One region of the Rhizobium sp. BK591 genome, then DNA from elsewhere that is predicted to be linked to it. Evidence: predicted binding sites of a transcription regulator. Region 1 holds the regulator's gene; each other region holds the start of a gene.
The links. The regulator PhoB, encoded in region 1, activates phosphate uptake and scavenging genes when phosphate is short. The targets are predictions, from matches to a motif close to TGTCATNNANCTGTCAT.

Region 1 (10,352 bases):
AATTCGGGGGTGGCCGGACGCACGCCGCCCTCGCCCTGCACCGGCTCGATGAGAATTCCGGCCGTGGCATCGGTGATCGCGGCGCGCACCGCTTCGATGTCGCCGAAAGCCACCTGATCGAAACCGGGCGCCTTGGGGCCGAAGCCCTCAAGATATTTCTCCTGGCCGCCGGCGGCGATCGTCGCCAGCGTCCGGCCGTGAAAGGCGCCCTCGAAGGTGATGATACGGAAGCGCTCGGGATGACCCTTGGAATACTGATAACGGCGCGCCGTCTTGATCGCGCATTCGAGCGCCTCGGCGCCCGAATTGGTGAAGAACACCTTGTCGGCAAAGGTGGCGTCGGTCAGCCGTTTGGCCAGGCGCTCCTGGCCGGGGATCTCATAGATGTTGGAGAGATGCCAGACCTTGTCGGCCTGCTCCTTCAGCGCGCCGACCACATGCGGATTGCTGTGGCCGACCGAAGTGACGGCGACGCCGGCGCCGAAATCGAGATATCGCTCGCCGCTTTCGGTGATCAGCCACACGCCCTCGCCTCGCTCGAACCGCAACGGGGCACGAGAATAGGTGTCATAAAGCGGCGCGGCTTCAGCCATAGCGCGATCTCCCATCGATGTTATCAAGCTCCGGACTCCGGCTAAGAAAACCAGGCCCGAAAAATCAAAAATGCCGCCTTGCGGCGGCGACTGGCACTATTTCCTTTTCGCGCTGCAATGTCAACAAAACTGCGCCCTTAGCGCATGCAGCAAGCTTGTACAGCAGCATTATCCGTCCTCAACAGGCATTATTGCAGAAATGCCACGCCGGGGCAGCAAGTTGGGGAAAACTTGAAATTCGATTCATCCGGATTCATGCGACTCTTGTCACGGAGTCAGCCTCACACTAGGTTAAAGTTCAATTACTAGACTGCATGCGGCGGAACTAGTCACCAAAATTGATCAAGCGTTTCTTGTTTCGGAGCCTTCCGGGACAACGGTGAGGGATTCTGCCATCACCAACGCAAAAGGTGGAGACAGGGCATGAACTGGACAGACGAGCGGGTCGAGAAACTCAAGAAGCTCTGGGCCGAAGGACTGAGCGCCAGCCAGATCGCGGCACAACTTGGTGGCGTCAGCAGAAACGCGGTCATCGGCAAGGTGCATCGGCTGAGCCTCCCCGGCCGTGCCAAGGCCGGCGGTACCGCCAATGCCGCCCGAACGCCGAAACGCAATACTTCTGCGCCGCGCGCGCCGAACTACGCCTCACGGGTCGCCACTCGCACCGTTACCCGCCAGCAGGGCGCGACGATGCTGAAGGAAGAGATCGAGATCGAAACGATCGAGGAAATGGAATACGTGCCGAGAGGCAACGTGGTCGTTCCGATTTCCCGACGCCTCGGCCTGACGGAACTGACCGAACGCACCTGCAAGTGGCCGGTCGGCGATCCGCTGAAGGACGACTTCCACTTCTGCGGCTGCGAATCCCCCGACAATTCGCCCTATTGCAGCTATCACCAGAAGCTTGCCTACCAGCCGGTCAACGAACGCCGCCGGGCAGCAGCGCGGGCCAGCTGAGCGGGTAACATCGCCGCACATGAGAAACGGGCCGACTGGCCCGTTTTTTTGTAGTTATTGGTTCGCGCGGATGGCTGCCCCTCATCCACCTGCCGGCACCTTCTCCCCGCTTGCAGGGCAAAGGGGATATGCCCGACCTCTCCGTTCCCCGCTGACCTCTCGCAGGGCACGTGCCCTCGCCCCGTTTTACGGGGAGAGGGTTAGGGTGAGGGGCAGACGCTAGCTCGAGCGACGTTGTCAGCAATCAGAATGGAGGCCCTCAGGCTTCCATCGAATAACCGGCGCCGCGGACGGTGCGGATGACGTCCTGCATGTTGGAGAAATTCAGCGCCTTGCGCAGGCGGCCGACATGGACGTCGACGGTGCGTTCGTCGACATAGATATCGTGGCCCCAGACACCGTCGAGAAGCTGCGAGCGGGAGAAGACGCGGCCCGGCGACGACATCAGGAATTCCAGCAGGCGGAATTCGGTGGGGCCGAGGCGGACTTCGCGGGTCTTGCGATGGACCCGGTGGGTTTCGCGGTCGAGTTCGATATCGCCGCATTTCAGCACCGTCGACAGCACCTCGGGACGGGCGCGGCGCAGCATCGCCTTGACGCGGGCAACGAGCTCGGGGGTCGAGAAGGGCTTGACGACATAATCGTCGGCCCCCGTCGAAAGCCCGCGGACGCGCTCGCTCTCTTCGCCGCGCGCCGTCAGCATGATGATCGGCAGGCGCTCGGTTTCCGGCCGCATGCGCAGGCGCCGGCAGAGTTCGATGCCGGAGACGCCAGGCAGCATCCAATCGAGGATGAGCAGATCGGGCGTGCGCTCCTGAAGCCGCATTTCGGCTTCGTCGCCACGAAGGATAGTATCGACCTCGAAGCCTTCCGCTTCGAGATTGTAGCGAAGAAGCACGCTCAGGGCTTCCTCGTCTTCAACAACTGCAACTCTCGGGATCATGCGTGTCGGTCTCCTCGCGCATGATCCTTGAACCGGGGATGGTTCAAGCAATGCACCCTGCGCAAATTCAGAATTGGCTGCGACCTCTTTGCGCGCCCCGGATGGGCGCGCACGCAAGCTTCTAGCCCGGCCGTCCGGCCCGGGCGGTTATTCGGTTACCGCGCCGACGGTGTTGGCGCTGTCGTCTTTCGGACGATCGCCTTCCGGCTGCGCACCTGTCGCCATGTAAAAGATCGTCTCGGCGATGTTGGTGGCGTGGTCGCCGATGCGCTCGATGTTCTTGGCGCAGAAGAGAAGATGCGTGCAGCTGGTGATGTTGCGCGGATCTTCCATCATGTAGGTCAGGAGCTCGCGAAACAGCGAGGTGTACATCGCGTCGATCTCGTTGTCGCGTTCGCGGATCGCGTTCGCCTTGTCGGCGGAGCGATTGGTGTAGACGTCGAGCACTTCCTTGAGCTGGACGAGCGCCAGCTCGGAGAGATGCTCGAGGCCGCGGGCGAGCTTGCGGGGAACGCCGGTGCTTTGGACGGCGATGACGCGTTTGGCGGTGTTCTTGCCGAGGTCGCCGACGCGTTCGAGATCGGCGGCGATGCGGATCGAACCCATGATTTCGCGCAGGTCCGCGGCCATCGGCTGACGGCGGGCGATGGTGACGATCGCCTTGTCGCCGATTTCGCGTTCGGCGTGATCGAGGATCACATCGTCGGAGATGACCTTCTGCGCCAGCGCGGTATCGCCGTTGACCAGCGCCCGCACGGCTTCGGCGACCATCTGCTCGGCCAGGCCGCCCATTTCGGAAATCCGCCTGGACAGGAACTTCAGATCATCATCATAGGCAGAATAAATATGTGTCGATGCCATGGGGCTTTATCCTCGAATAACGGAAAGGCTTGGTGACGCCAGGATCAGCCGAAGCGACCCATGATGTAGTCCTGGGTGCGCGGATCGTCGGGATTGGTGAACATCTTGTCGGTGTCGTTCTCCTCGACGAGATTGCCGAGGTGGAACATGGCGGTGCGCTGCGAGACGCGCGCGGCCTGCTGCATGGAGTGGGTGACGATGACGATCGTGTAGTTCTCGCGCAGCTCGTGGATCAGTTCCTCGACCTTGGCGGTGGCGATCGGGTCGAGCGCCGAGCAGGGCTCGTCCATCAGGATGACCTCAGGGCTGACGGCGACGGCACGGGCAATGCAGAGGCGCTGCTGCTGACCGCCGGACAGGCCGGTGCCGGATTCATGCACGCGGTCCTTGACCTCGTTCCAGAGGCCGGCGCGCTGCAGGCTGGTCTCGACGATCTGGTCGAGATCGGCCTTCGACTTGGCCAGGCCGTGGATGCGCGGGCCGTAGGAGACGTTTTCGTAGATCGTCTTCGGGAATGGGTTCGGCTTCTGGAAGACCATGCCGACGCGGGCGCGAAGTTCGACGACGTCGATATCCGGATCATAGATATCGTCGGTGTCGAGCGTGATCTTGCCGGTGACGCGGCAGCCGTCGATCGTGTCGTTCATGCGGTTGAGGCTCCGCAGGAAGGTCGACTTGCCGCAGCCGGACGGGCCGATCAGGGCGGTTACGGTGTTTTCGCGGATGTTCAGGTTCACATCGAAAAGCGCGCGCTTTTCGCCGTAGTAAACCGAGACATCCTTTCCGATCATCTTATACGGGACGTTGCTCATCTTGTGATCCAGCGCCTTTTCAACTGCAGCTTCCGTCAACATGTTCATGATGTTTAACTCCGTTTACCAGCGGCGCTCGAAGCGACGACGCAAGAGGATGGCGCCCATGTTCATGACGATCAGGAACAGGAGCAGAACGATGATGGCACCCGAAGTACGCTCGACGAAGGCACGTTCGGCCTCGTTGGCCCACATATAGACCTGTACGGGCAGAGCCGTCGAGGGATCGAGCGGCGTCGTCGGCGCGTTGGCGACGAAGGCGACCATGCCGATCAGGAGCAGCGGCGCGGTTTCGCCGAGCGCATGCGCCAGGCCGATGATCGTGCCGGTGAGGATGCCGGGCATGGCGAGCGGCAGAACGTGGTGGAACACCATCTGCATCTTGGAAGCGCCGAGGCCGAGGGCTGCGGCGCGGATCGACGGCGGCACGGCGCGAAGAGCGGCACGCGTGGCGATGATGATCGTCGGCAGGGTCATCAGCGTCAGCACCAGGCCGCCGACCAGCGACGCCGAGCGCGGCAGGCCGATGAAGTTGATGAAGACGGACAGACCGAGCAGACCGTAGACGATCGAGGGAACCGCGGCGAGGTTGTTGATGTTGACCTCGATCAGGTCCGTCAGCTTGTTCTTCGGCGCAAACTCCTCGAGATAGATCGAGGCGGCGACGCCGATCGGCAGCGACAGCACCAGCACGATCAGCATCAGGTAGAGCGAGCCGATGAGGGCGACGCCAAGGCCTGCGGCCTCCGGACGGCTGGAGTTGCCGTTGACGAAGAGGCCGGTGTTGAACTGCTTGTGAAGAGCGCCGCTCGCCTTCAGCTCGTTCATCCAGCCAACCTGCTTGTCGTTGACCTTGCGGTTCTTCTCATCGACCGAAAGATCGATCTGGCCCTTGTTGGCGCTGTCGACATTGGCGTCGGCAAGCACCGTGACATTGACCGTCTTGCCGATGATCGACGGGTCTGACATGACCATGTCGCGCAGCTGGATCGGGGCGCTCTTCGACAGCATGGCCGAGGCATCGCGCACATCAGGGCGGCTTGCGGCATTGATGTTCAGTTGCTTGACGATCGCGTCGCGCAGGAGAACCGGATAGTTGGCGGCGATCAGCACCGAAGGGTCGGTCGCACGCTTGTTGTTCGGGTCGATCGTCTTCTCCGAGAATTCGATCGGCAGGGTGATCGCCGTCTGCTGGAAGGCGGTGTAGCCCTTGCCGATCACCGTCCACAGCAGGATGAAGAGGAAGACGAGACCGAAGGTGATGGCGGCGATGCCATAGGCCTGGAACCGGCGCTCGGCGGCATAGCGGCGCTTGATGCCGATATCGCGGCGCGGTGGCGCCTTGGAAACGGTGACGCCGGCGGGAGAAACAATATCCGTCATTCGTACTGCTCCCGGTATTTGCGCACGATGTAGAGCGCATAGATGTTGAGGCAAAGCGTGATGCAGAACAGCGTGATGCCAAGGGCAAAGGCAACCAGGGTCTGCGGCGAAGTGAACTCGAGGTCGCCGGTCAGCTGGTTGACGATCTTGACGGTCACCGTCGTCATCGGCTCGAAGGGGTTGATCTGGATGCGGGCGGCAACACCGGCGGCCAGCACGACGATCATGGTTTCGCCGATGGCGCGCGAGGCGGTCATCAGCAATGCGCCGACGATGCCGGGAAGGGCTGCCGGCAAGACGACTTTCTTGATGGTTTCGGAGCGGGTGGCGCCAAGACCGAGCGAACCGTCACGCAGGGCCCGCGGCACGGCGGTGATGATGTCGTCTGACAGCGAGGAGACGTAGGGGATCAGCATGATGCCCATGACGATGCCGGCCGTCAGAACGCTCTGCGCCTGGATGAAATTCGAATAGCTGCCGGACAAAAGACCGCTGATCTGGGCGGAGAAATCGCGCAGGAACGGGCCGACGGTGACGAGCGCGAAGAAGCCGTAGACGATCGTCGGAATGCCGGCGAGCACTTCGAGAAGCGGCTTGGCGACCCCGCGCACCTTCGGCGAGGCGTATTCGGCCATGTAGATGGCGGCAAAGAGGCCGACCGGCACGGCGACCAGCATGGCGACCAGGCCGATGTAAACCGTGCCGAGCAGCAGCGGGATCAGGCCGAACTGACCGAAGGAGGAGCTGCCGGCGCCGGCAAAGCGCGGATCCCAGACGGTGCCGAAGAAAAAGTCGGCGGCGGGAACCACGGCAAAGAAGCGGGCGGCTTCCGACAGCATCGAAAGCACGATGCCAATCGTCGTCAGGATGGCGATCGAGGAGGCGAGCAGCAGGCCCCAGAGCATGACGCGCTCGACCCGGTTGCGGGCGCGGAAGCGCGGGGCGATGGAACGCAGCGCATAGAAGGCGCCTGATACAGCCAGAATGAAGACGATCGCGGTCATGGCGAGGCGGCTCGTCATGCTCTTGGCGTTCAGCGTCTTGGCGGCATCGACCATGTAGGGCTGCGGCTGGCCGGCGAGCGGCACGCCCTTTTCGAGGAGCTTGGCCTGCAGGGCGGCCGGATCGTTGGCGACTGCCGCGGCTTCATCCGAAGTCAGCATCGTCAGGCCGCGGGCGACCGTCGCCACCATCGAATAACCAAGATCCTGCTCGACCGAGGCCTGAGCCTTGACGTCGGCAGGGAAGGCGCTGCGAACCGAGGACTGGATGATGCCGGGGCTGACGGAGAGCCAGACGCAGAGGACGATGAGGGCGGGAAGAACAGCCCAGATCGCGGCATAGGCGCCGTAATAGGCCGGCCGTGAATGCAATGCGGAGGATCTGCCTCCGGCAAGCGCCGTGGCCCGGCTTCGCGCGACCAGATAGGCGGCGGCACCGATCACCACAAGGCACAAAAGTATGATGGATGTGCTCATTCGTTACGTCCCCAAGCCCGTGGCCCCAAAGCCCGGCAGCTTCACAGCCTGCCTTCAGCTTCCAATCATGCGGAATGAATTTAACCCGCAGCACCGAAAACGCCGGCGCGAGGGATAAGGCAATGCCGGCGCGGGCCTGAAGGCACCGCGCCGGCAAAGTGATTACATGGACTTGCCGGCTTCGACGTCCTTGCGGATCGCTTCGCGCTCGGCATCCGGAGCGGCAACCAGGCCGTATTCGACGAGCGGGCCGTCAGGGCCGATCATCTGGTCGGATACGAAGAAGTTGACGTATTCCTTCAGGCCCGGAACGGCGCCGAGATGTGCCTTCTTGACGTAGAAGAACAGCGGGCGGGAAACCGGGTAGGTGCCGTTCGCGATCGTTTCCGTCGAGGGAACGATGCCGTTTACGCTGGCAACCTTGAGCTTGTCGGCGTTGTTTTCATAGAAGGAAAGGCCGAATACGCCGACGCCGGTCTTGTTGGCGGCGATGCGTGCCAGGGTTTCCGGATAGTCGCCGTCGATGTCGACAGCAACGCCGTCCTTGCGGACTGCGACGCAGGCCTTGCCCTGGGCCGCCTTGTCGGAGATTTCCTTGGCGATGACGTCGGTTGCGCCAGAAGCCTTGCAGCCGGCGGCGAGAACGTTCTGTTCGAAGACTTCGCGCGTGCCGTGCTTTTCGCCCGGGATATAGGCAGCGATATCAACAGCGGGAAGCTTCGGGTTGACTTCCGACCACTTCTTATAGGGGTTGGCGACGAGCTTGCCGTCGACGACGACCTGGGCTGCGAGGGCCTTGTAGATGTCGGCAGGAACGTAGGCAACGTCAGGGTTGGAAGCGTCGGTTGCGAAGACGATGCCGTCGTAGCCGATCCTGACTTCCTGGATATCCGTCACGCCGGCAGCCTTGCAGGCTTCGGCTTCGTTCTTGTTGATCGGACGCGAGGCGTTTGCAATGTCGATGGTGTCTTCGCCAACGCCCTTGCAGAACTCCTTCAGGCCAGCGCCCGTGCCGCCGGATTCAACGACCGGCGTCTTGAAGTTGGTGAAGGTTTCGCCGAAGGACTCGGCAACGATCTTTGCGTAAGGCAGGACGGTGGACGAACCAGCAACCTGAATCTGGTCGCGGGCGACGGCAGCGCCAGCGAAAGCAGCAGTTGCAGCGAGCGCGGCAACGGTGAGCTTGAAGGTGTTCATGTAAATCTCCCGGCATTGGGCTTGTGTGAGTGCGGCCTGTAGAGAGGCCCTCGCAGTGCCTTTTTTCATCGGCGAGACTCTCTTAGCGGTTTAAGCACCGTCCTTTTATGTCAAAGCGATGAAACATTTGTGACAGCTTAAGATGCTGATTTATAATGGAAAATTTTGAAGACGCCGATCCATCGTGTCGGCGAACGGCAAAGTCCGGCGACCAATCCACCTTACGTTGTAGAAATCGGCTTCATATCCTGATGGGGAGACGGCGGCTTTCCGCACTACATCCTTTCACCAAGGTTGTTCCGTGTGATTTGCCCCTCACCCTAACCCTCTCCCCGTAAACGTGGCGAGGGGACATGCCCTGTCAAAAGCGCACGGTGAAATCGGTGCCCTTGCCGACTTCGGATTTGACGATCAGCCGTGCGCGGTGGCGGGTGAGGATGTGTTTGACGATGGCCAGGCCGAGGCCGGTGCCCTTCTTCGAGCGGCTATCCTCGATGCTGACGCGATAGAAGCGCTCGGTCAGGCGCGGCACATGCTCGGCCGGAATGCCCGGACCCTTGTCGACGATACTGACCTCGACCGGCTGGCCGGTGCCATTCTTCAACCAGACGTCGACGATCTCGCCCTCCTGGCCGTATTTGCAGGCGTTTTCCATCAGGTTCTCGAAGACTTGGACAAGCTCGTCGCGGTCTCCCAGCACCTCGACCTTGCCCTCGGGCAGATGCAGGTTGATGTCGACGCCGACATCCCTTGCCAGTGGCGCCAGGGAATCCCTGACATGGCCGAGCAGCGGCACCAGGTCGATCTTCTCGTCCGGCGCGATGTGCGATTTCAGCTCCAGGCGGGAGAGCGACAGCAGGTCGTCGACCAGCCTGCTCATCCGCGTCGCCTGGTCGAGCATGATGTTGAGGAAGCGCGCCTGCGCCTTCAGATCGTTCTTCGCCGGCCCCTGGATGGTCTCGATGAAGCCGCGCAGCGAGGCAAGCGGCGTGCGCAGCTCATGGCTGGCATTGGCGACGAAATCCGAGCGCATGCGGTCGATGCGGCGGACCTCGGAAATATCGCGGAAGGAGAGGATGAAATAGCGCTCATGCGGCCCGTCCCCGGCCGCGAATTCAATGGGCGCGCTGCGGACGATATAGACGCGCTCGGAGGGCAGCCGCTCGGAATGCTCGATCTGGTTCGGCGCGTTGGTGGCGATCGTCTCACGCACCATGTCGAGCACGCCGGGCGAGCGCAGGCGGGCCGATATATGGGCTCCGAGCGCCACCTCGCCGAAGGCCTTTTCGGCGGCGCGGTTCTGGAAGAGCACCGAGGCATCGTCCGACAGCAGCATGACGGGGAAATCGAGGCCGGAGAGCGTGGCGGAAACCTCCGGCAGGCGGCTTGGCGGCAGCTCCGGCTTCATCTCCACCGGCGGGGCGGGTTCGGCCTCGATGATGGGCGCCTCGTTGAAAAGCGCGGTGAGGATCATCACCAGCAGAAGGACAAGCACAACCCACTTGTTCATGCCGGCGGCAAGCGCGATCAGCGCGCTGAGGATCGCCGCAAGCAGCACCGGCCGTTCGCGCCTTATGCGCGCCAACAGGCTTTTTCTCCATGGAGTTTCGTCTGGCAAGTGCCCTCGCGGCGTCGATTCGTTTTTCTTTATATTGGAACTCTGCCTGATAGCGGCAATTCATGACAGAAGTTTTCGGGCTGCCGCCCCGAAGCGAAAGGCCGCCACCGAAACCGACGAAAAAGTGCCGGCCATCCGCGAAAGATTTGATTTTCAACGGCAACTATGTTCGCCTGCGGGAAGAGAACAATCAGGCTGAGGAGGAACATATGGACGAGGACGTCGAAAACAGGGCCGTCGAGCTGGAGATCCGCGGAAAGAAACGCATCTTCGATGTCGACGATCCCGTCCTGCCGGACTGGGTGGAGGAAAACGCACTGGAATCCGGCGATTTTCCCTACAAGAAGAAGCTCAAGGAAGAGGACTATCTGGAGCAGCTGGAAAAGCTGCAGATTGAACTCGTCAAGGTGCAGTTCTGGCTGCAGGCGACCGGCAAGCGGGTGATGGCGCTGTTCGAGGGACGCGATGCTGCCGGCAAGGGCGGTGCGATCTCGGCCTCTTCGGCGCATA
Region 2 (10,352 bases), 370 kb from region 1:
AAGCCGTCGGCGCCAACTGGTGGGAGCGCGTGCGCTTCGCCGCCCTGCCGCAGGTGCTGCCGAATTTCACCTCCTACGCGCTCTTACGCCTGGAGATCAACGTGCGCGCCTCGACCATCATCGGCGCCGTCGGTGGCGGCGGCATCGGCGAGGAGCTGAAGCTTTCGATCTCGCGGGGATTCGGCGCCAAGACGATGGCGCTCGTCCTCCTGCTGTTCGTGACGATCGTTGCCGTCGACCAGTTCTCCGCCTGGCTGCGCCGCCGCCTTGTCGGCGAGCACGCCTTCCTCCTGCAACATTGAGGCCGCCATGACGGTGATCGACGCAAACCGCATGCACGAGATAGAGACCCGCTATCCGGAATATTTCCATCGCTCGTTCCGCCAGCGTTTCGGTGGGCTGATGATCCTTATGGCGACGCTGCTCTACGGCCTCTACGCCGTCTGGTTCTTCGACCTGCCCAAGCTCTTTGCCGAAGCGCATTGGGAGCGCGTCGGCATCTATCTCAGCCAATGGGTGAGCTACGACGTCCAGCCGGAACTCCGCATCCAGGACGACGGCTCGATCGAGGTGCGTTATCCGCGTTTCTCGCCGCTCGGCGACAATCCGCATCCGGATTGGCTGGTCAACAATCCCGACGGCAGCATCAGCGTTTCGATCAACGGCACCAGCCGCAGCATCTCCGTCTCGAAGAGCGAGACGATCGTCACCGCCCACGGCGTCAGCGTCCCGGTCGAGCTTTCCAGCGGTGCGCCGAAAGTCGTCGGGCCGGTGCCCGGCTGGATGACGGTTTATGACGACAACGTGCTCGCCGATCTCGGCTTTGCCGGCAATGTCAGCATATCCGTCGACCGGGTGAAGATCCGCAAGCGTTTCATCGGCTGGGCGAATTTCATCTTCGACACACAATCCTCCTTCTTCGACAAGCCGGTCGGCGAGGTCGTCAGCCTCATCGTCTCCGGCCCGCGCATCAAGCCCGACCAGTCCAACCTGTCGCTCGCCTTCGACGATATCTGGAACAACAGCGAATGGCAGCACGGCGACGTCTGGACCAAACTTTTCCAGACGATCGTCATGGCGTTCCTCGGAACGCTGCTCGGCTCTCTCGCCGCCTTTCCGCTCGCCTTCATGGCAGCACGCAACATCACGCCGAACCGGCTGCTGAACCAGATCCTGAAACGCTTCTTCGATTTCCTGCGCTCGGTCGACATGCTGATCTGGGCGTTGTTCCTGACGCGCGCTTTCGGCCCCGGCCCGCTTGCCGGCAGCGGCGCGATTTTCCTCACCGAGACCGGCACGCTCGGCAAGCTCTATTCCGAAGGATTGGAGAATATCGACAACAAGCCGCGGGAGGGCATCAAATCGACAGGTGCTCAGACGGTGCTCGTTCATCGTTACGGCATTATGCCGCAGATCGTTCCCGTCATCGTCAGCCAGACGCTCTACCAGTGGGAATCGAACGTGCGCGGTGCGACCATCATCGGCGCTGTCGGCGCCGGCGGCATCGGCCTCAAACTCTGGGAGGCCATGCGCACCAACGCCAACTGGGAAAATGTCGCCTATATGGTCATCCTGATCCTGATCGTCGTCTTCCTTTTCGACACAGCCTCGAACGCGCTGCGCCACCAGCTGATGGGCACGAAAACCCACTGATCCACCCATCAAAGGCGGTGGCGGCGCTGCCGCCATCATCATTCTGTCACGGAAATCTTTTAGCCGGAGCCTGCTTGCGGTTCGCCGCCAAATCACTGCACATTGCGCTCCCCCGTTTCGAAGATCCCCAGGATAAAAGCCTTGCGCTACGCTCTCTATTTCTCGCCGCCGAAGGATCATCCCCTGACCGGCGCGGCCTCGCTCTGGCTCGGCCGCGACGCTTTCACCGGCGAGACCTATCCGGCACCGGACCATGAGCAACTGGGTGCGGCAGAGCAGTTCGAGCTGACCGCCGACCCGCGCCGCTACGGCTTTCACGCCACGATCAAGGCGCCGTTTTCGCTCGCTGCCTCCGTCACCGAGAAGGATCTCCTGGGGGTTGCCGAGGATTTTGCCCAGCGCACGCCAGCCTTCGAGATTCCGGAACTCGTGCTCGGCCAGCTCGGCCGTTTTTTTGCCCTCGTTCCCGGTTCTCTTCATCAACCTCTTCAGGATTTCGCCGCGAAGGTGGTAAGGTCGTTCGAACCGTTCCGTGCCGCGCTTTCCGAGGCCGATATGGCGCGGCGCAACCCGGATAAGCTCAGCGACAGCCAGCGCGCCCATCTGCAGCGCTGGGGTTATCCCTACGTCATGGAGGATTTCGGCTTTCACATGACGCTGACCGGCCAGGTGCCCGAAGCGCGCGCCGCGGTGATGAAAGCGATTCTGACCGAGCGTTTTGCCGATTTCACCGGCCGTCCGCTTCCGATTTCCGGCCTTGCCGTCTTCACCGAGGAGACGCGCGGTGCCCCGTTCAAAGTTCATTCCTGGCTGCCGCTTGCCGGCGCCAAACGCTGAAAGACCTGACGAGATGAGCAAAGAGACCGTGTTTTCCAATGCCCGCATCGTTCTCGAGGATGACATCCTCTCAGGATCGATCCTCATTCGCGACGGCAAGATCGCCGACATCTCCGAGGGCAGCTCGGTAGCCGGCGAAGATTTCGAAGGCGACTATGTCATTCCCGGCCTCGTCGAGCTGCACACCGATCATCTCGAAGGCCATTATCAGCCGCGTCCCGGCATACGCTGGAACAAGACCGCCGCAGTCCAGGCGCACGACGCCCAGATCGTCACCTCGGGCATCACCACGGTGTTCGACTGCCTGCGCATGGGTGCGGATGAGGACGGCGGCTTCGAACATGGCGAGATGCGTGAGATGGCCGATGCCATCCAGTCGGCGGAGAAGGAGGGCAGGCTGCGCGCCGAGCACCTGCTCCACCTGCGCTGCGAGGTCTCGGCCGACAATGTGCTCGAACATTTCGCCGATTTCGAAAACGACCGGCATGTGCGGCTCGTTTCGCTGATGGATCATGCGCCCGGCCAGCGTCAGTTCCAGACGATGGACCAATATATCTTCTACTACCAGAAGAAGCGCGGCCTGAGCGACGAGGCCTTCGCCCGTTTTGTCGCCAAGCGCCAGGCAGAGTCGGCCCGCAATTCGACGCCGCACCGCAACGCCATCGCCAAGGTCTGCGCCGAGCGCGGCATCACCGTGGCAAGCCATGACGACGCCACACTCTCCCATGTCGACGAGGCGATCGACAACGGCGTGCGCCTGGCCGAATTTCCGACCAGCTTCGATGCCGCCCGGGCATCGCACGGACATGGCATGAGCGTGCTGATGGGGGCGCCGAACATCGTGCGCGGCAAATCCCACTCCGGCAACATTGCCGCCCGCGATCTTGCCGAAATGGGCGTGCTCGACGTGCTTTCCTCCGACTACGTGCCGCTCAGCCTGCTGCACGCGCCTTTCATCCTCGCCGACGAGGTGGAGAGCATCAGCCTGCCGAGGGCGATCGCCATGGTGACGTCGACGCCCGCCCGCACCGTCAGCCTCGACGATCGCGGCCGGATCGCGACGGGACTGCGCGCCGATCTCGTCCGCGTCCACCGCGCGCATGGCGTGCCGGTGACACGCTCCGTCTGGCGCCAAGGACGCCGTGTCGCATGATGCCGCACGAACCCCATCCCGGAGCCGGAGCCGAGCGCGGCATCATGGTCGTCGTCGTCGGGCCGAGCGGCGCCGGCAAGGATACCCTGATGAACCTTGCCGCCCGGCATTTCACCGGCCGCACCGACGTTCATTTCACCCGCCGCGTCATCACCCGTCACCGTGACGCCGGCGGCGAGGATCATCTGTCCATCTCCCTCGAAGGCTTCGCCGCCATGGAGCAATCAGGCTCCTTTGCCGTCTGGTGGGAGGCGCACGGCCTGAAATATGGAATTCCCGCCGAGGTTTCGGTGGCGCTGTCCAGAGGCCATGTCGTCGTCGCCAACGGCTCGCGCTCGGCGCTTCACCGTTTCCAGGCCGCCTTCCCGCGGCTGAAGGTCATCAACGTCACCGCCCGCCCCGAAGTGCTCGTCGGCCGGCTGGAGGCGCGCGGACGCGAGACGCATGAGGATATCATGGCCCGGCTCGCCCGCGGACCGCTGACGGTGCGCGGCGAATATGACGTGACGGAACTCGACAATAGCGGCTCGCTCGAAGAGGCCAAGCAGAAGATGATCGCGATCCTCGAGGGATTGCTGGCGGAGACGCACTGACGGGAGAGGCAGGGCATGCGCGCCATCAGAGTGGTCGACTACGATCCTTCCTGGCCGCGGCTCTTTGCCGAAATCAGCGCCGAGGTGTCCATCCTGCTCGGCGACCTCGTGCTTTCCACCGATCATATCGGCAGTACGTCCGTGCCCGGCCTGGCGGCCAAGCCGAAGATCGACCTCGATGCCGTCGTGATATCCGACGACGTCCTGCTGGTGGCGATCGAGGCCGTGCGCGCTGCGAATTTCGTCTTCCACGGCGATACCGGTGAACAACGATGGGCCTTCACGCGCGATTGTGAAGGTTATGGCTTCAAGCTCTATCTTTGCGGACCCGATAATCGCGCACATCGAGAGCGCATTCTGTTTCGCGATTATCTCAGGGATCACCCGGAGCGAGCCAAAGCCTATGCCGATCTGAAACGTAGGCTGGCCGCGGAGGCAGACGGCGATTGGGGCCTTTACACCGGCGGAAAGACCACGTTTGTTCGCGAGACGCTGCGACTGGCAAGCTTGAGGCTGTGAAATTGAGCTGCGCCCCTATCTTCAAAGCGTGTCCGGCCCTCTCCTGGAGCGATTCCGTTTTTCTTCTAATCACGGAATTGCTCTATCTCTTTTGTTTTCACGCAATTCCCGGCAAAAGCGTTTCACGCTTTGCCTGGCAAAATCGCTGCACACTTTTGCTGGATTGCTCTTTCACCCCGGCCGGCTGGTTTCATCAGAGGCGTGACCGCCCATGGTTTCACCGATTGACTGTTGCATCCATGCGCGGAAACGCGCCAATGTCACCTCATTCCAGCGCTCTCGCGATCCGACGAAGTAATAGCCTCCAAGCCGGACATCCGTTCCGAGCAATTCGACGAGCCGCCCGGCACGCAGGTCGTCTGCAGCGATCAAACGCGTGGCAAGGGCTATTCCTTGGCCTGCGACAGCCGCGTCGACCGTCAGATTGGCCGACCACAGCCGTGGACCATTCAAAATTACTTCATGCTCGAAGCCAGCCTTGCGAAACCATTGCCGCCATTGATCGCGGCTTTCCTCGTGGATCAACGGTTGGCGCACCAGATCGTCGAGGGTGCGTATTGGCGCATTCCTGCTGATCCATTCGGGGCTTGTGACCGGAAACATGCGAGGCCTTTCCAGCAGGATCCAACGGACATTCCCTCTTGGCTCCTCCGAGTAGCGGATGTCGACATCGGCCTCATAGCGCGTGAAATCCGGTTCGAGATCGGTCGCGCGCATCACGAAATCGATCCCGGGCAAGGCAAGCTGGAGCTGATTGAAGCGCGGTGTCAGCCAACGCGTTGCGAGGCCGGGCACGCACCAGATGCGCAAGACAGTGCGGTTGACTGCTGGGCGCAATTCCGCCGTCGATTTGGCAATGAGGTCGAAAGCCGTTCCCACGGTCTCGGCAAAAACCCTGCCTTCCGCCGTCAGCCTGATGCCGCGCGGTCCGGCATCGACAAGCCGCGTGCCAAGCCAGGCTTCGAGGTTACGGACGTGGCGGGATATGACGGTATGGCTGAGATTGAGATCGTCTGCGGCCCTGCGCATTGAGCCCAGCCGGCTGACCGCCTCGAAGGCGCGCACCATGGATAACGGCGGTAAACGTCCGCGTTTCTGAGCACCTTCCGGTTCATCTGCTAACGATTTCCCTCTGCGCAATCCCGTCCCCCAAAGGAAAACCAAAATCGGAATGCCGTGTACACATCCATATGCCATAGGCTTCGGAACTTGGGTGTAACGAAGAGTGGTGCACGGTGGTGCATATGGTGCACCACTAACCTGTCGATTGGCAATTGCCATATCCGACCTTTTCATAGGCGAGTCGTGTCGAATTTGCCGGCGGGTGCAACGCCTGGCCGGAAACACCGGTTGGGAGTGGTGCATCGACGTGTCCACCGGGGGCAACAAAAAGCGCCTTTCCGCCCCTTGGGACATACGCCAGCATTGTTCGCAGCAAAACCGTCCGCCTGTTGGAGATGACACACGGCAAGCCCGTTGAAGCCGGCCTTGCCTACCCCACGGACGCGGCCGGCGATCGCCACCGATCCCGAAGATCGTGGTTGTCAACCAAGCATCGGGCAGATGCTCAACAAACAGGGGAAAGCGAATGAAACTCAAGAACACGTCGACGATTGCAGCTCTGGGATTGCTGTCACTGGCGGTTGCTACGGGGCCGAGCGTGGCCAGGGACCTCACCATAGCTTCCTGGGGCGGCAACTTTCAGGATGCTCAACGAAAGATTTTTTTCCAACCCTTCGCCGAGGATACCGGAAAGCCTCTGCTCGATGAGGCCTGGGATGGCGGCATCGGTGTCCTTCAGGCGAAGGTCAAGGCTGGCAATCCTTCCTGGGATGCGGTGGAGGTCGAGGCGGATGAGCTTGCGCTCGGCTGTGCCGACGGTCTTTTTGAAAAGGTGGACTGGAGCAAGCTCGGCGGCAAGGATGCATTCCTCCCTTCCGCCGTAAGCGATTGCGGCGTCGGCTCCATCGTCTGGTCGACTGCGATCGCCTATGACGGCGCAAAGATTGCCAAGGGCCCGGAATCCTGGGCCGACTTCTGGGACGTGAAGAAATTCCCCGGCAAGCGCGCCCTGCGCAAGGGGCCGAAATACACACTCGAATCCGCGCTGATGGCCGATGGCGTGCCGGCCGATAAGGTTTACGAGGTCCTGGCGACGCCGGAAGGCATCGACCGTGCTTTTGCCAAGCTCGACGCATTGAAGCCGAGCCTGGTCTGGTGGACCTCGGGCGCCCAGCCACTGCAACTGCTTGCCTCCGGCGAGGTTGCCATGACCAGCGCGTATAACGGCCGCATCACCGGCATCAACCGCTCGGAAGGCAGGAAGTTCAAGGTTGTCTGGCCGGGCAGCATCTACGCCGTCGACAGTTGGGTCGTCCTGAAGGGCGCTGAAAACAAGGATGCGGCCTTTGACTTTGTTGCCTTCGCTAGCAAGTCGGAAAATCAGGCAAAGCTGCCGCAATATATCGCCTACGGCCTCACGAACACCGAAGCCGGCAAGACCCTGCCGCCCGATCAACTGGCCGACCTGCCGACGACCCCGGCCAACATGCAGGGAGCCGTCAGCCTTGATACGGACTTCTGGATCGACAATTCGGAAGCGCTGACCAAAAGATTTGACGCCTGGCTGGCACAGTAGCGGCACGATATCGCCCCCACGGATCGCTCCTGCCGAGGATCCATGGGGGCTTCCGCCTATCCTCGTCACTTCGTCTCCTTGAGAACAGACAATCCGAACGGAGGGCCGCCGTGGCTACGCCGCGCATACGCTTTGAAAGAGTCTCCAAATCCTTTGGCACGCTTCAGGTCGTCAAAGACCTGTCGCTCGACATCGAGAGGGGCGAATTCGTCAGCCTTCTCGGACCGTCGGGTTCCGGCAAGACAACCTTGCTGATGATGGCGGCGGGTTTCGAAAACCCCACCGGTGGCAGCATCTTTCTCGACGGCCGCCGTATCGACCATCTGCCACCGTATCGGCGCGAAATGGGCGTCGTCTTCCAGAACTATGCGCTCTTTCCGCATATGTCGGTTGCCGACAACATCGCCTTTCCGCTGAAGATGCGCGGTATCGGACGCAGCGAGATCGAAGGTCGAGTAAAACGGGCGCTCGACATGGTGCAACTGTCTGCAATGAGCAACCGAAAGCCGGCCCAGCTTTCCGGTGGTCAGCAGCAGCGTGTGGCACTTGCCCGCGCTCTGGTGTTCGAGCCGGCCGTTGTGCTGATGGACGAGCCGCTGGGGGCGCTTGACAAACAGTTGCGGGAACAGATGCAACTCGACATCCGCGCGCTGCACAAGCGGCTGGAGCTGACCGTGGTGTTCGTGACCCACGATCAGGCCGAGGCGCTTACCATGTCCGATCGGATTGCAGTCTTCAATCATGGGAACATCGAGCAGATCGGCTCGCCGCGCGATATTTATGATCGCCCGCAAACGCGCGTCGTCGCCGAATTCATCGGCGAAACCAATCTGATAGAAGGAACGGTGACGGCGACGGGAAAAACCGGGGCCTCGGTCGAGCTCGCCGATGGGCGGCATCTGATCGTATCGGGCAGCGGCTCCCTCTCCGTCGGAACCCGCGTCCATATTTCGGTCCGTCCTGAGCGGATTTCTCTTGCGGCCCGCGGGACTGGGTCTGCGACGAATGCCTTGCCGACGAAAATACTCGACAGCGTGTACCAGGGCGATCACCTGCGGGTGCAGCTTGACCACGATGCCTTCCGCTTCATAGTCCGGACCGACAGGCGATCGGCGGAGTGGGCAGCGGGCGCCGATGTGGTGGCTCATTTCGCACCGGACGATTGTTGGGTGATTGCGGCATGAGTCCGTTCCGTCAAAGCATCGGCACCTTCGCTCTTGTCCTTCCTCTTACTCTGTTCCTGGGTGTCTTCTTCATCTGGCCACTTCTGACGGTGCTTGAGCAGGCGGTGTCCGATCCGGTCGTCAGCCAAAACCTGCCCCGGACGACGGCCGCGATCTCCGCCTGGAACCGTAATTCCGAGTCCTCCGACGAGATGCAGATTGCGCTTGTCGAAGACCTGAAATCGATCGACGACGATCAGAATCTGGGCGAGGTGGTTCGAAGACTTAACAGCGCCCAGCCGGGCTTCCGCACGCTGATGCGAAAGACCGTCGCCGCCGTGGAAGGCAGCGCCGAACCGACAAAACTTGGAGAGGTGGACTCACGATGGAACGATCCCTCGTTCTGGCGGGCCATTGCCGAGGCGACCTATCCTTATACCGATCGCAATCTCCTAGCCGCAGTCGATCTTCAGCATGACGCATCGGGAGCGATCGTGGCGATGCCGGCCGGGGAGTCGGCCAATCAGGCGATTCTTCTCAGAACATTCACTGTGGCTGCTGTCGTGACCGTGGCAACATGCCTCATCGGCCTGCCATATGCGATGCTGATCGCAGCCTCCAGCGGCTGGCGGCGACAGCTCCTCCTTGTCGCGGTGCTCCTGCCGCTATGGACGTCGTTGCTGGTGCGCACCGCGGCTTGGTACATCCTCCTGCAGGACAAGGGACTTATCAATTCCTTCCTCATGTCGCTCGGCCTCTTCAGCGACCCGTTGCCGCTTCTCTTCAACCGAACGGGCGTCATTATCGCCATGACGCATGTTCTGCTGCCCTTCATGGTCCTGCCGATCTACAGTGTCCTCATCGCAATCCCCCGAAATCTCATGCCGGCGGCAGCCTCTCTCGGCGCGCGGCCGATCCGGGCCTTCCTGCAAATCCTGTTGCCTCTGACATTGCGCGGTATCGCTTCCGGTGGACTGCTCGTCTTCATGGCAGCCCTCGGTTACTACATCACGCCGGCGCTCATCGGCGGGCCCAAAGACCAGATGATCAGTTCGGTGATTGCCTTCTATGCCACCGGCTCCGCCAATTGGGGGATGGCCGGCGCGCTCGGCATCGTGCTGCTCGCCGCGACCATCGTGTTCTACGGCGTCTATGGCCGGCTCTCAACGAAGACGGCAGGTGCCTGACATGACAGTTCGTTTGCTTAAATTTCTGTATGGTGCGGCAACGGTGATTTTTCTGCTGGCCCCGCTTTTGGCGATCCTTCCGATCGCATTTACCTCCAGCAGTTTCCTGTCCTATCCCATCCCTTCTTTTTCGACCCGCTGGTTTGCGGAACTCGCAAACGCGGACGCCTGGCGGCGGTCCATCGTCAACAGCTTGCTGATCGGCACGGGGACCACACTGCTTTCAACCGTGCTCGGCATGCTGGCCTCACTTGCATTGCGCAGGCGCATTGTCTTCGGCTCTACACTGCGGACAATGTTCCTTCTGCCGATGGTCGTTCCGGCGGTCGTGCTCGGAGTCGGGCTTCAAATTCTGTTTGCCAAGCTCGGATTTCCGAACACCTTTGCGGCCGTCATCATAGCGCATACGGTTGTCGCCGTACCTTTCGTGCTGATCAGCATCACCGCGTCGCTTGACGGCATCGACTATCGAGTCGAACGGGCGGCGACGAGCCTGGGCGCTTCTCCAGCAAAGGTCTTCTGGAAAATAACGCTGCCGCTCGCCATACCGGGTGTACTGTCGGGCGCGGTGCTTGCTTTTGCCACCTCGCTTGATGAAGTCGTGCTGAC
Region 3 (10,352 bases), on a different contig from region 1:
CGTGGAGAAGGCGCGGTCGAGACCCTTGACGAAGCCGACATTGTCGCCGCCGGCCGGTGCCGTGGCGCGGAACACCTTCTGGGCGCGCACCGAGCCGTTGCGGTCGTTGAGGATCTTGGCCGAGATTTCGACCACAGCCTGATTGCCGCTCGACGCATCGATCTCGAAGGAGCGGATATCGGTGACGACCTGGTAGTCGATCGCCAGCCCCTGCCCCGGCATGCCAACGCCGCCGAGCTTGCCGGAGTTCTCGAAAGCTTCCACCAGCTTCGACTGTACAATGCGCGGCAGCTTGTCGCCCCACTGCGCCCGCGAGAGATACTGAATTTCCGAAGACGAAACACGGATGACGATCTGCTCGCTGTCGAGCGCCCGCAGCGCCGTCGGGCTGGCGATCAGGACCTGGCGGGATTTGGCCGCAGGCCCGTCGCCGTCGACGGCGGCGGACAGGTCATAGGTATCGTTCTTGGCCGCGGTGCCGCACCCCGAAAGGATCAGCGCCGTCAGCGGCAGCGCGATCACCGTTCCCTTGATCCACGAACGGCGCGACAACAGATGCGATGCGACCATATTAGGCTACCCCTGACTTCCCAGTTAACGCCGCGTCCGGCCGTCATATTGCTTGACCGTGTCCCCGCCGAAGATCAGGCGCTGCGGATTGCGGTCGAAGTTGGTGATCGTATCGTTCAGATTGTTCACGGTTCCGCGCATGTCGTTGACGAGAGTCTGCACGTCGCGCAAGCCGCCACTCGAAAATTTCTGCAGATTGTCGGCGATCGGGCCGATGCGCGAATTCAGGTTGTCGGCCACCTTCTTGAAGGATTCCAGCGTATCGCGCGCTTCAGTGAACAGCGATTGCGTATTGTCGGTTCCAAGCAGGGCATCGACTTTGATGAGAATGCCGTCGATGCGGGTCGAGGCCGAATTCAGCTTATTGGCGAGCTGCGAGACGTCCTGGATCGTCTGGTCGATATCCTTCTGCCGCGATGAAACCGTGTTGGCGACATCGCGAATCGAGGCGACGGCGGTGCGCGCATCCTTGGTCGCTTGCGCGATGTCGTCGACGGAACCCTTCACCTTTGCCGGGTCGATCTGGGCGACGAGCGTATCGACGCGGTCGAGTGTGGCCTGCGCCTGCTTGCCGAAATCGTTGAAGGTGGTGGCAGTCTGGTCGAACTTCTGGATCGCACCCTTGAGGTCGCCCGAGGCATCGGCAACATTGGCGGTGAGCTTCTCGGCATTGGAAACGATGTTGTCGATCTTCTGCGCATCGACCGCCTTGACCAGCTCTTCGACGGCCTTGAGCGTCGAGTCGACGCGGCCGGAAACCGCCTTCACCGTCTCCGAAAGCTGGCCGACGCTCTGCAGGAAGGAGTCGATATTGCCGGAATTCTTGGCAAGCGCGTCCGAGAAAGTCTCGGCATTCTTAAAAGTCTCGGTCAGCGGCCCGCGCGAATCCTCGATGAAACCCTGAAGTTCGCCGACCGCGTCGTTGGCGCGATCGAGGATCTTGTCTGCGGTCGCCAGAAGATTGGTGACGCTTGACTGGTCGGCGACGATGACGGCGCGTTTGTTATTGTCGATCGCATGCTGGAGGATGCTTTCCTCGCCCTTGCGGCCGCCTGAGAGTTCGATATAGGCGGCCCCGGTCAAGCCCTGGATTTCAAGGGCGGCCTTGGTGGACGGGTAGATCGGCGCATCGGTACGCACCTGGGTGAAGGCCAGCGAATATTGCGGATCGTCGGCATCGATCGACAGTGTCTGCACTGAGCCGATCTGGATGCCGTTGAAGCGCACCGGCGAGCCGACACTAAGGCCGTTCGCCGATCCTGGAATCCGAACGATCAGTTCCGTCATCGGGCCGCCACGGCCATACTCCGCCATCCAGTAGACGAAGCCGAAGGCAGCCGCGATCACCAGCACCGTGAAAAAACCGACAATCGTGTAATTGGCTTTGGTTTCCATCTTATCCGGTCACTTCCCGCTGCTGCCGTGCCGCACGCCATTGTCCTGCGGCACGATCGACCGCGCCCGCTTACCCTTGAAATAGGCCTGCACCCACGGATCGTCATAGGCCAGCATGTCGTCGATCGTGCCTTCCACCATTACCCGCTTCTTTCCGAGCACGGCAATACGGTCGCAGACCGAAAACAGGCTGTCGAGGTCATGCGTTACCATATATACGGTCAGTCCCAGACTATCGCGCAGGTTGGCGATCAGTTCATCGAATTCGGCAGCGCCGATCGGGTCGAGACCGGAGGTCGGTTCGTCCAGGAAGACGAGTTCCGGATCGAGCGCCAGCGCGCGGGCAAGGGCGGCGCGCTTAATCATGCCGCCGGAGAGTTCGGACGGGTATTTGTCGGCGGCGTCAGCGGCAAGCCCGACCATACGGATCTTCAGATGCGCCAATTCGTCCATCAGCGAGCGCGGCAGATCGAGATATTCGCGCATCGGCACCTGGATATTTTCCTTGACCGTCAGCGACGAAAACAGCGCACCCTGCTGGAATAGTACGCCAAGCCGCATATCGAGCGCGTTGCGCTGGGGTTCGTCGAGTTCGTCGAAATCCTGGCCAAGGATCTTGATTGTGCCGGAGCGGCGCGGCAGCAGCCGGAGCACGGTGCGCATCAGCACGGATTTGCCGGTGCCCGACGCGCCGACGAATCCGAGAATCTCGCCGCGATAGATATCGAGGTTCAGATTGTCGAGCACCACTTTGGAGCCGAAGCCGACGGTGACGTCGCGCGCCGAGAGCACGACATCCCTGCCCTGTCCTTCGCTTTCGATCGGTTGCTCGTTCACGGGGCTCGCCATGCTAGAAGTTGATCGCTGCATAGAACATCGCAAATAACCCGTCCATCAGGATGACGACGAAAATCGCCTTCACCACCGCGGCCGTTACGTGCTGGCCGAGCGATTCCGCGCTGCCGCCGACCTTCAGCCCTTCGACGGCGGCGACAATGCCGATGACGAGTGCCATGAACGGCGCCTTGATCATGCCTGAGAGCACCGTCGACAGCGTCACCGCCTCGTGCAGACGCGCCAGGAAATTGGCGAAGGTGATGCCGGAATAACCCCAGGCGACCGCAGCCGCACCGGCGAGCGACGCGAAATTCGCCAGCACCGTCAGAAGCGGCAGCGCGATGGTCAGCGCCACCAGACGCGGGAAGATCAGCACACCGATCGGGTTCAGCCCCATCACCTTCAGCGCGTCGATCTCTTCGCGCATCTTCATCGAGCCGATTTCGGCGGTGATCGCGCTGCCCGAACGGCCGGCGATCATGATCGAGGTGAGAAGCACGCCGATTTCGCGCAATTGCAGAATGCCGACGAGATCGACGACGAAAACCTCGGCGCCGAAGTAGCGCAGCTGGAAGGCGCCCTGCTGGGCGATGATCGCCCCGATCAGAAACGACATCAGGAGGATGATCGGAACGGCGCGAACGCCCATATGGTCGATCTGGTTGACGATCGAGGCCGGCGAAACGCCGCTGCCGCGCCCGAATTTCATCTGCGCACCACGCACCGCCGAGCCGAGGATATACATGGCGGCGGCGAAATTGTCCCAGACCTCGTAGGTCATCTTGCCCACGGGCGCGAAGATGCGCGCGACGAGCGAGACCTTCTCCTGCTGCTCCGGCTCGGGTTTGGCCGGCTCCTCGGAAAACATCGCCAGCATTTCGTCGATATGCTGATTGGTGCCTTCGAAGCGAACCGTCCGTCCAGCCGCCTCCTCTTCCTTCTTCAGCCGGCACAGCAGCCAGATTCCGGCGGTATCGATATCCGAAATATGCGAGAGGTCGACAGTCAGGTCGCCGGCCTTCTGATGAAGGAGCTTTTCGAAGTCGCGCAGCACGAAATGAATATAGGCGCTGCGCCAATTGCCTCTGAGACGCACATGCTGCCCCGAACCATCGGCCTGGTCGTCCACGTCAAGCGAGGCAGCGTTGCGATTCTCGGCGTTCAAGATACTTATGTCTTTCAAGGCTTACAGCAACTTGCCGCGAATCGCGAACGGACCGTTCGACGACCGGCGCGTCAATATACAGAAGCAACGTGCAATTTCCATGCTCGCAGGACAGCAATAATGCCGCGCACCCTCGATATCCAGATGAATTCCTTTCCGATTGCCGGGACTTTCACCATCTCGCGCGGCGCCAAGACCGAGGCCGATGTCATCACCTGTACACTCGCCGAAGACGGTGCCCGGGGGCTTGGCGAATGCGTGCCCTATCGCCGCTATGGCGAGACCATGGAGAGCGTTTTCGCCCAGATCGAGGCCGCGCGTCCGCTGGTCGAGGCAGGCATTTCGCGCAGCGACCTGCTGTCGGCGATGCCGCCGGGCGCTGCGCGCAACGCCGTCGATTGCGCCCTCTGGGACCTGGAAGCGAAACGAACGGGTGAAAGCGTCGCCGTCCGTCTCGGCCTTGCCGATCTGAAGCCGCTCACCACCGCCTACACCATCTCGCTCGGTGAGCCGGAGGTGATGGCCGCCCAGGCGCGCGAACATGCCGGCCGCGCACTGCTCAAGGTCAAGGTCGGAACCGGCGATGATGAAAGCCGCATCCGCGCCGTCCGCGCGGCCGCACCCGATTCCAAAATCATCCTTGACGCCAATGAGGGCTGGCCGGAAGCGGTGCTCGAACGCCACCTCAATATCGCGGCGCAAGCGGGGGTGGCGCTCGTCGAACAGCCGCTGCCGGCTGGCCGCGATGGGATGCTTGCCGAAATCCGCCGCCCGCTCCTCGTCTGCGCCGACGAGAGCGTCCACCACACCGGCGATCTCGCAAGCCTCGCCGACCGCTATGACGCGATCAACATCAAGCTCGACAAGACCGGCGGCCTGACGGAGGCCCTGGCAATGAAGGCCGAGGCCGAACGGCTTGGATTCGGCATCATGATCGGCTGCATGGTCGGCACCTCGCTTGCCATGGCGCCGGCCGTGCTGCTCGCCCAGACTGCCGATTTCGTCGATCTCGATGGTCCGTTGCTGCTTGCACGCGACCGCGAGCCCGGCCTGCGCTACGCCGCTTCCCTGGTCTTTCCGCCGGAAAGCACCCTCTGGGGCTGAAGATAATAGGCTGAGATGACGAGGCCGAGGCCGGAGAGCGCGACCAGCGCCATGACGTAATAGCTGACGACACCGAGCCAGGAATAGAGATAACCCGACGTCAACGTCATCAGCGCCATCGCCATGCCGACATAGAAGAAATAGGCGCCCTGCGCCGATGATTCCTGTGTTTCCTGCACCGTCGCCATGATCCGCCGCTGCACACCGGTATGCACGAAGGCATAGGTGAAGCCGTGGAAACACTGCAGCAGAAAGAAACCGACAAAGCCCGTATTCATCGGAAACAGGATCCAGCGGCAGACGCTGACGGCGCAGCCGAAGCGGATCAGCGTCCAGGCGTTGAAGCGCCGGTTGAGACGTTTCGACAGGAAAAACACCGTTACCTCCGAAGCGACGCCGGCGCTCCAGAGTAGGCCGACTTGCGTGCCGGAGAAGCCGAGTTGATGCCAGTAGATCGAGGAAAAAGCGTTGAGCACAGCGTGGCTCGACTGCTGGATGGCGACGCCGATCAGAAGCAGCAGCAGATGCGGCTCGCGCAACCCGCTGCCGGTGGCGGCCGGAATGTTGATCGGCTGGCCGCGCCGCCGCGTCGGCCCGATGCGCGGACAGAAGATCGCCATGACGACGGTCATGATGAAGCCGAACACCATGATATCAAGCACCATCTCGCCGCCCCACCGGCTGATCAACTGGCCACCGACCAACGTCGAGACGATGAAGGCGATAGAGCCCCACACGCGCATCGATCCGTAATCGAGCCCCCAACGGCGCACGCCCGAGATGACGATCGATTCGACGACGGGTACATAGGGCGCGAAAGTGGCGCCCTGCAGCGCATAGACGATCGTCACAGGCCAGAAGGTCGTCGTCCAGAAGAGCGCAATCGCCGTCAGCAGCGACAGGCAGCCAGACCAGAGCAAGACGTCGGCGCGTTCCTTCAAGCGATCGGCGATCATGGCGACGACAGGCGCCACCAACACGCGAACCACCATCGGTATGGCAAGGATGATGCCGATCTCGTGATCGCTGAAGCTGTGGGTTGCGAGCCAGACGGGAAAGAACGGCAGAACGATGCCGTTGACGAGCAGCGGCGCACAATAGGAAAGCGCGCTGAGCAGCCGGAAGCGCGGCGGCGCTCCCTCACCCGTCGGGGAATGTTGAGCGGGAATCATGGGCGGACCTGAAGGAAACTGGACGTTGTCCTAACACGCCACCCTGGAGGCGACTATTGCGAGAAATAGCCGTTCTGAAACGTTTTAGAAAATAAATAGGGCCTGTCACCTGACGGTAACGGCTAAATTCTTGGGAGCGCGGGCACGGATGTGCCAGCACAAAAATCAGGCCGCCAAAATCAGGCAGCTTGGGGGGCGAGTTCGCCCTCGTCATGCATTTCGATGGCGGCAAGCGCCGGCACGCTGCTGGCGAGCGCCCGCCAGGTGATCAGTTCGAACGTACCGTCCTCGTGCTCGGCGACCGCCGTGCAGCTTTCCACCCAATCGCCGGTGTTGATGTAGCGGATGCCGTCCATGTCCTGAATGATGGCATGATGGATATGTCCGCAGATCACGCCGTCGGCGCCGTTTTTGCGGGCTTCTTCAGCCACGACGCGCTCGAATTCACCGATGAAGTTGACGGCATGCTTGACCTGCAGCTTGGCCCAGGCCGAGAACGACCAGTAGGGCATGCCGAGCCGGCGGCGCACCGCCGCCAGGAGAATGTTGATGCGGATCGCCGTATCGTAAGCCCAGTCGCCGAGATAGGCGAGCAGCCGGGCGTTGCGGACGACGACGTCGAATTCGTCGCCGTGCAGGATCAGGTATTTCTTGCCGTCGGCGCCGTCATGCATCATGCGCTCGACGACCTCGATGCCACCGAAATGCATGCCCGGGAAGTCTCGCAGGAATTCGTCGTGATTGCCGGGAATATAGACGACGCGGGTGCCCTTGCGCGCCTTGCGCAGCAGTTTCTGAACGACGTCATTGCAGACCTGTGGCCAATACCAGCTGCGCTTCAGACGCCAGCCGTCGACGATGTCGCCGACGAGCACGATCGTATCGGCTTCGTGGTGGCGCAGGAAATCCAAGAGGAAGTCGGCCTTCGCGGCCTTCGAGCCGAGGTGGACATCGGAAATGAAGAGCGTGCGGAAATGTCTGGGTTCCATCATGTCTTTCACGAGCTGCCGCTCATGTCCCCATCTTTCATCTAACCTTCCAAAACCAGACTCGTGTTTCAGGATGATGACAAGATGTGGAAAAGCGCTGCAAACCGCTCATCCCCCGCGGGCAGAATGCCCGTCGCCGCGCGGGCAGATTGTCCGCCGCCGCGCTGGCAGAATGTCCGTCGCTGCGCTGGCAGAGTGTCCGTCGCCGCGCGGCCCGCCAGCCATGTTGCCCTGCGCATTCAGGGCGTTCATGATGACAGCGATTCATATCCGACAATGCGGGATGGCTGATGCGTATCTTTCTCGTTCGCCACGGCGAATCCCTCGGCAACATCAATGAACAGGCCTATCGCCAATTCGGCGATCATAACGTGCCGCTGACGCAGTGGGGCTATCGGCAGGCGCTGGAGGCAGGCAGCGTGATCGCCTCCTATGTCACGGCGTTGCCGAGCGCCGGTTTCGGCAAGCTGCACATCTGGTACTCGCCCTTTCTCAGGACGCGGCAGAGCAAGGATGCGCTGCTTGCAGCCCTGCCGGAAAGCGTCGTCGGTGACATCAAGGAGGATTATCTGCTGCGCGAGCAAGATTTCGGTCTCTTCACCGAGATCTATGATCATGCCGAACAGAAGCAGAAGTTTCCCGATGAGTTCGAAAAATGGGCAAGGCTGCGCAGCAACAGCGGCAAATTCTACGCGCGGCCGCCGGATGGCGAGAGCCGGGCGGATGTGGCCCAGCGGGTGCGCCTGTTCCTGCAGACCGTCATGCACGACGCCGAAAATAGCGACCACAACGTCGTGATCGTCGGCCATGGCGTCACCAACCGGGCGGTGGAAATGAACTTCCTGCACCGCCCCGTCGAGTGGTTCGAGCGCTCCGACAATCCCGGAAATGCCGATATCACCTTGATCGAGGGGACGCGCTCGCAAGGATACGAGTCGATCCTGCTGCATCAGGCGGTCGATCGGCAGCCGGGACAGGAAGGCGAACTGCGCGATGCCTATGGCGCCGACGTGACGATCACGCCGAAGCTCGGCGGCTAGCAACACAGCCAAGAAATGAACGGCCCGGTGCGAAGGTGTGTGGCGGTTTGCGCAAGGCAACCCGCCAACTCGTCGGTTCAGGCGGTGACGTCGCGTCAGCTCGGTGACGTCATGGTTGCCGGCTCCTGCGCGGTCGAGGCTTCCTCGTTCATCGCCTCCGGCCGTTTCGTCCTCAGGAGACGCAGCACGAAGACGAAGAAGACGGGAACGAAGAAGATCGCCAGCACCGTCGCCGAGATCATGCCGCCAAGCACGCCGGTGCCGATGGCATTCTGGCTGGCCGCGCTTGGCCCGGTGGCGATCGCCAGCGGCACCACGCCCAAGGTGAAGGCGAGCGAAGTCATGATGATCGGCCGGAAGCGCAGACGAGCGCCTTCGATCGCAGCCTCCATCAGCGATTTCCCTTCGGCAAAGCCGTCCTTGGCGAATTCGACGATCAAGATGGCGTTCTTCGCCGACAATCCGATGATCGCGATCAGGCCGACCTTGAAGTAGATGTCGTTGGACATGTCGCGGCTCATCACCGCGAGCACGCAGCCGATGACGCCGAGCGGCACGACCAGCATCACCGACAGCGGGATCGACCAGCTTTCGTAAAGCCCCGACAGCAGCAGGAAGACGAAAAGAATGCTGAGGCCGAACAGGAACGGCGCCTGCGATCCAGATCTGAGCTCCTCCAGCGACTGGCCGGTCCATTCGAAGCCGAAGCCGTCGGGAAGTTCGGCTGCCAGCCGCTCCATTTCGGCAATCGCCGCGCCCGATGAATATCCCGGCGCCGGAGCGCCGGAAATGCGCACGGCGGGGTAGCCGTTATAGCCGACGATCTGCGCCGGTCCCTTCTGCCATTCGGCGATGGCGAAGGACGACAGCGGCACCATGCCGCCGCTCGCATTGCGGACATTGAGCTTCATCAGGTCTTCGGCCTGAAGTCTGCTCTTGTCCTGCGCCTGCACGATGACGCGCTGCATGCGGCCCGAATTCGGGAAGTCGTTGACATAGCTCGAACCGAGATTGGCGGTGATCGTGCTGTTGATGTCGGCGAAGGCGACGCCGAAGGTATTTGCCTTTTCGCGGTCGATGACCAGCACGAGTTGGGCCGAGTCGGGCATGCCTTCCGGGCGGATACCGGCGATGATGGGATTCTCAGATGCCTTGCCGATCAGAATGCCCGCCGCCTCGGTCAGTGTCGCCTGGCCCTTCGCCCCACGATCCTGAAGGCGGAAGGTGAAGCCATTGGTCGTGCCGAAACCTTCGATCGGCGGCGGCGACAGCGCGAAGGACGTGGCATCCTTCAGCCCAAACAGCTGCATATTGGCGCGGTTGGAGATCTCCTGCACCGAATTGCCGGCGCCGCGTTCGGCCCAGTCCTTGAGCGTGACAAACACCAGGGCGGCGTTCGGTCCCTGCCCGGAGAAGCTGAAGCCCTGGATCGCGACGACGTTGGCAACGGCCGGTTCCTTCCTGAAGATCGCCTCGATGCTTTCGAGCGAAGCCACGGTGCGGTTGCGGCTCGCCTCCGGCGGTCCCTGCACGTCAACGATCAGGAATCCCTGGTCCTCATCCGGCACGAAGCTGCTCGGCAGGTTGACGAAGAGATAGCCGAGGCCCACGACCAGCGCGAGATAGACGGCCATGGCCCGCCAGGAGCGCTTGGCCAATCCCCCGACGGTGCGGGCGTAGCGGCCGGTCAGCCGGTCGAAATTGCGGTTGAACCAGCCGGCGATGCCCTTCTTTTCATGATGGCCCTTGATCGGTTTCAGGAAGGTGGCGCAGAGCGCCGGTGTCAGCGACAGCGCCAGGAAGGCCGAAAACAGGATGGAGACAACCATGGTCAGGCTGAACTGGCGGTAGATGATGCCGGTCGAGCCCGGGAAGAACGCCATAGGCACGAAGACGCAGGAAAGAACCAGCGTGATGCCGAGGATCGCGCCGGTGATCTGTCGCATCGCCTTCTTGGTCGCCTCCTTTGGCGACAGCCCTTCCACCGCCATCAGCCGCTCGACGTTTTCCACCACCACGATGGCGTCGTCGACGAGAATGCCGATGGCCAGCACCATCGCAAACATCGTCAGCACGTTGA

Region 2: the regulator PhoB is predicted to act here: its motif matches at 1,687-1,703, upstream of FHX10_RS18605 (DUF1045 domain-containing protein).
Region 3: the regulator PhoB is predicted to act here: its motif matches at 7,298-7,314, upstream of FHX10_RS05930 (UDP-2,3-diacylglucosamine diphosphatase).

The regions. Positions count from the first base shown of each region.
Region 1 covers NZ_JACIAZ010000004.1:465,027-475,378, reverse strand. Annotated here, with positions in the region: gene FHX10_RS20495 (aspartate aminotransferase family protein) at 1-593, opposite strand, end outside; gene FHX10_RS20490 (GcrA family cell cycle regulator) at 1,017-1,550, shown strand; gene phoB (phosphate regulon transcriptional regulator PhoB) at 1,810-2,493, opposite strand; gene phoU (phosphate signaling complex protein PhoU) at 2,641-3,354, opposite strand; gene pstB (phosphate ABC transporter ATP-binding protein PstB) at 3,399-4,214, opposite strand; gene pstA (phosphate ABC transporter permease PstA) at 4,230-5,549, opposite strand; gene pstC (phosphate ABC transporter permease subunit PstC) at 5,546-7,027, opposite strand; gene FHX10_RS20460 (substrate-binding domain-containing protein) at 7,190-8,224, opposite strand; gene phoR (phosphate regulon sensor histidine kinase PhoR) at 8,586-9,809, opposite strand; gene ppk2 (polyphosphate kinase 2) at 10,052-10,352, shown strand, end outside.
Region 2 covers NZ_JACIAZ010000004.1:98,968-109,319, reverse strand. Annotated here, with positions in the region: gene phnE (phosphonate ABC transporter, permease protein PhnE) at 1-302, shown strand, start outside; gene phnE (phosphonate ABC transporter, permease protein PhnE) at 310-1,653, shown strand; gene FHX10_RS18605 (DUF1045 domain-containing protein) at 1,795-2,490, shown strand; gene FHX10_RS18600 (alpha-D-ribose 1-methylphosphonate 5-triphosphate diphosphatase) at 2,504-3,643, shown strand; gene phnN (phosphonate metabolism protein/1,5-bisphosphokinase (PRPP-forming) PhnN) at 3,643-4,236, shown strand; gene FHX10_RS18590 (GrpB family protein) at 4,252-4,755, shown strand; gene FHX10_RS18585 (LysR substrate-binding domain-containing protein) at 4,927-6,036, opposite strand; gene FHX10_RS18580 (ABC transporter substrate-binding protein) at 6,344-7,393, shown strand; gene FHX10_RS18575 (ABC transporter ATP-binding protein) at 7,504-8,577, shown strand; gene FHX10_RS18570 (ABC transporter permease) at 8,574-9,743, shown strand; gene FHX10_RS18565 (ABC transporter permease) at 9,745-10,352, shown strand, end outside.
Region 3 covers NZ_JACIAZ010000001.1:1,222,158-1,232,509, reverse strand. Annotated here, with positions in the region: gene FHX10_RS05960 (ABC-type transport auxiliary lipoprotein family protein) at 1-570, opposite strand, end outside; gene FHX10_RS05955 (MlaD family protein) at 595-1,965, opposite strand; gene FHX10_RS05950 (ABC transporter ATP-binding protein) at 1,975-2,814, opposite strand; gene FHX10_RS05945 (ABC transporter permease) at 2,816-3,985, opposite strand; gene dgcA (N-acetyl-D-Glu racemase DgcA) at 4,088-5,071, shown strand; gene FHX10_RS05935 (MFS transporter) at 5,023-6,243, opposite strand; gene FHX10_RS05930 (UDP-2,3-diacylglucosamine diphosphatase) at 6,423-7,235, opposite strand; gene FHX10_RS05925 (histidine phosphatase family protein) at 7,523-8,272, shown strand; gene FHX10_RS05920 (efflux RND transporter permease subunit) at 8,368-10,352, opposite strand, start outside.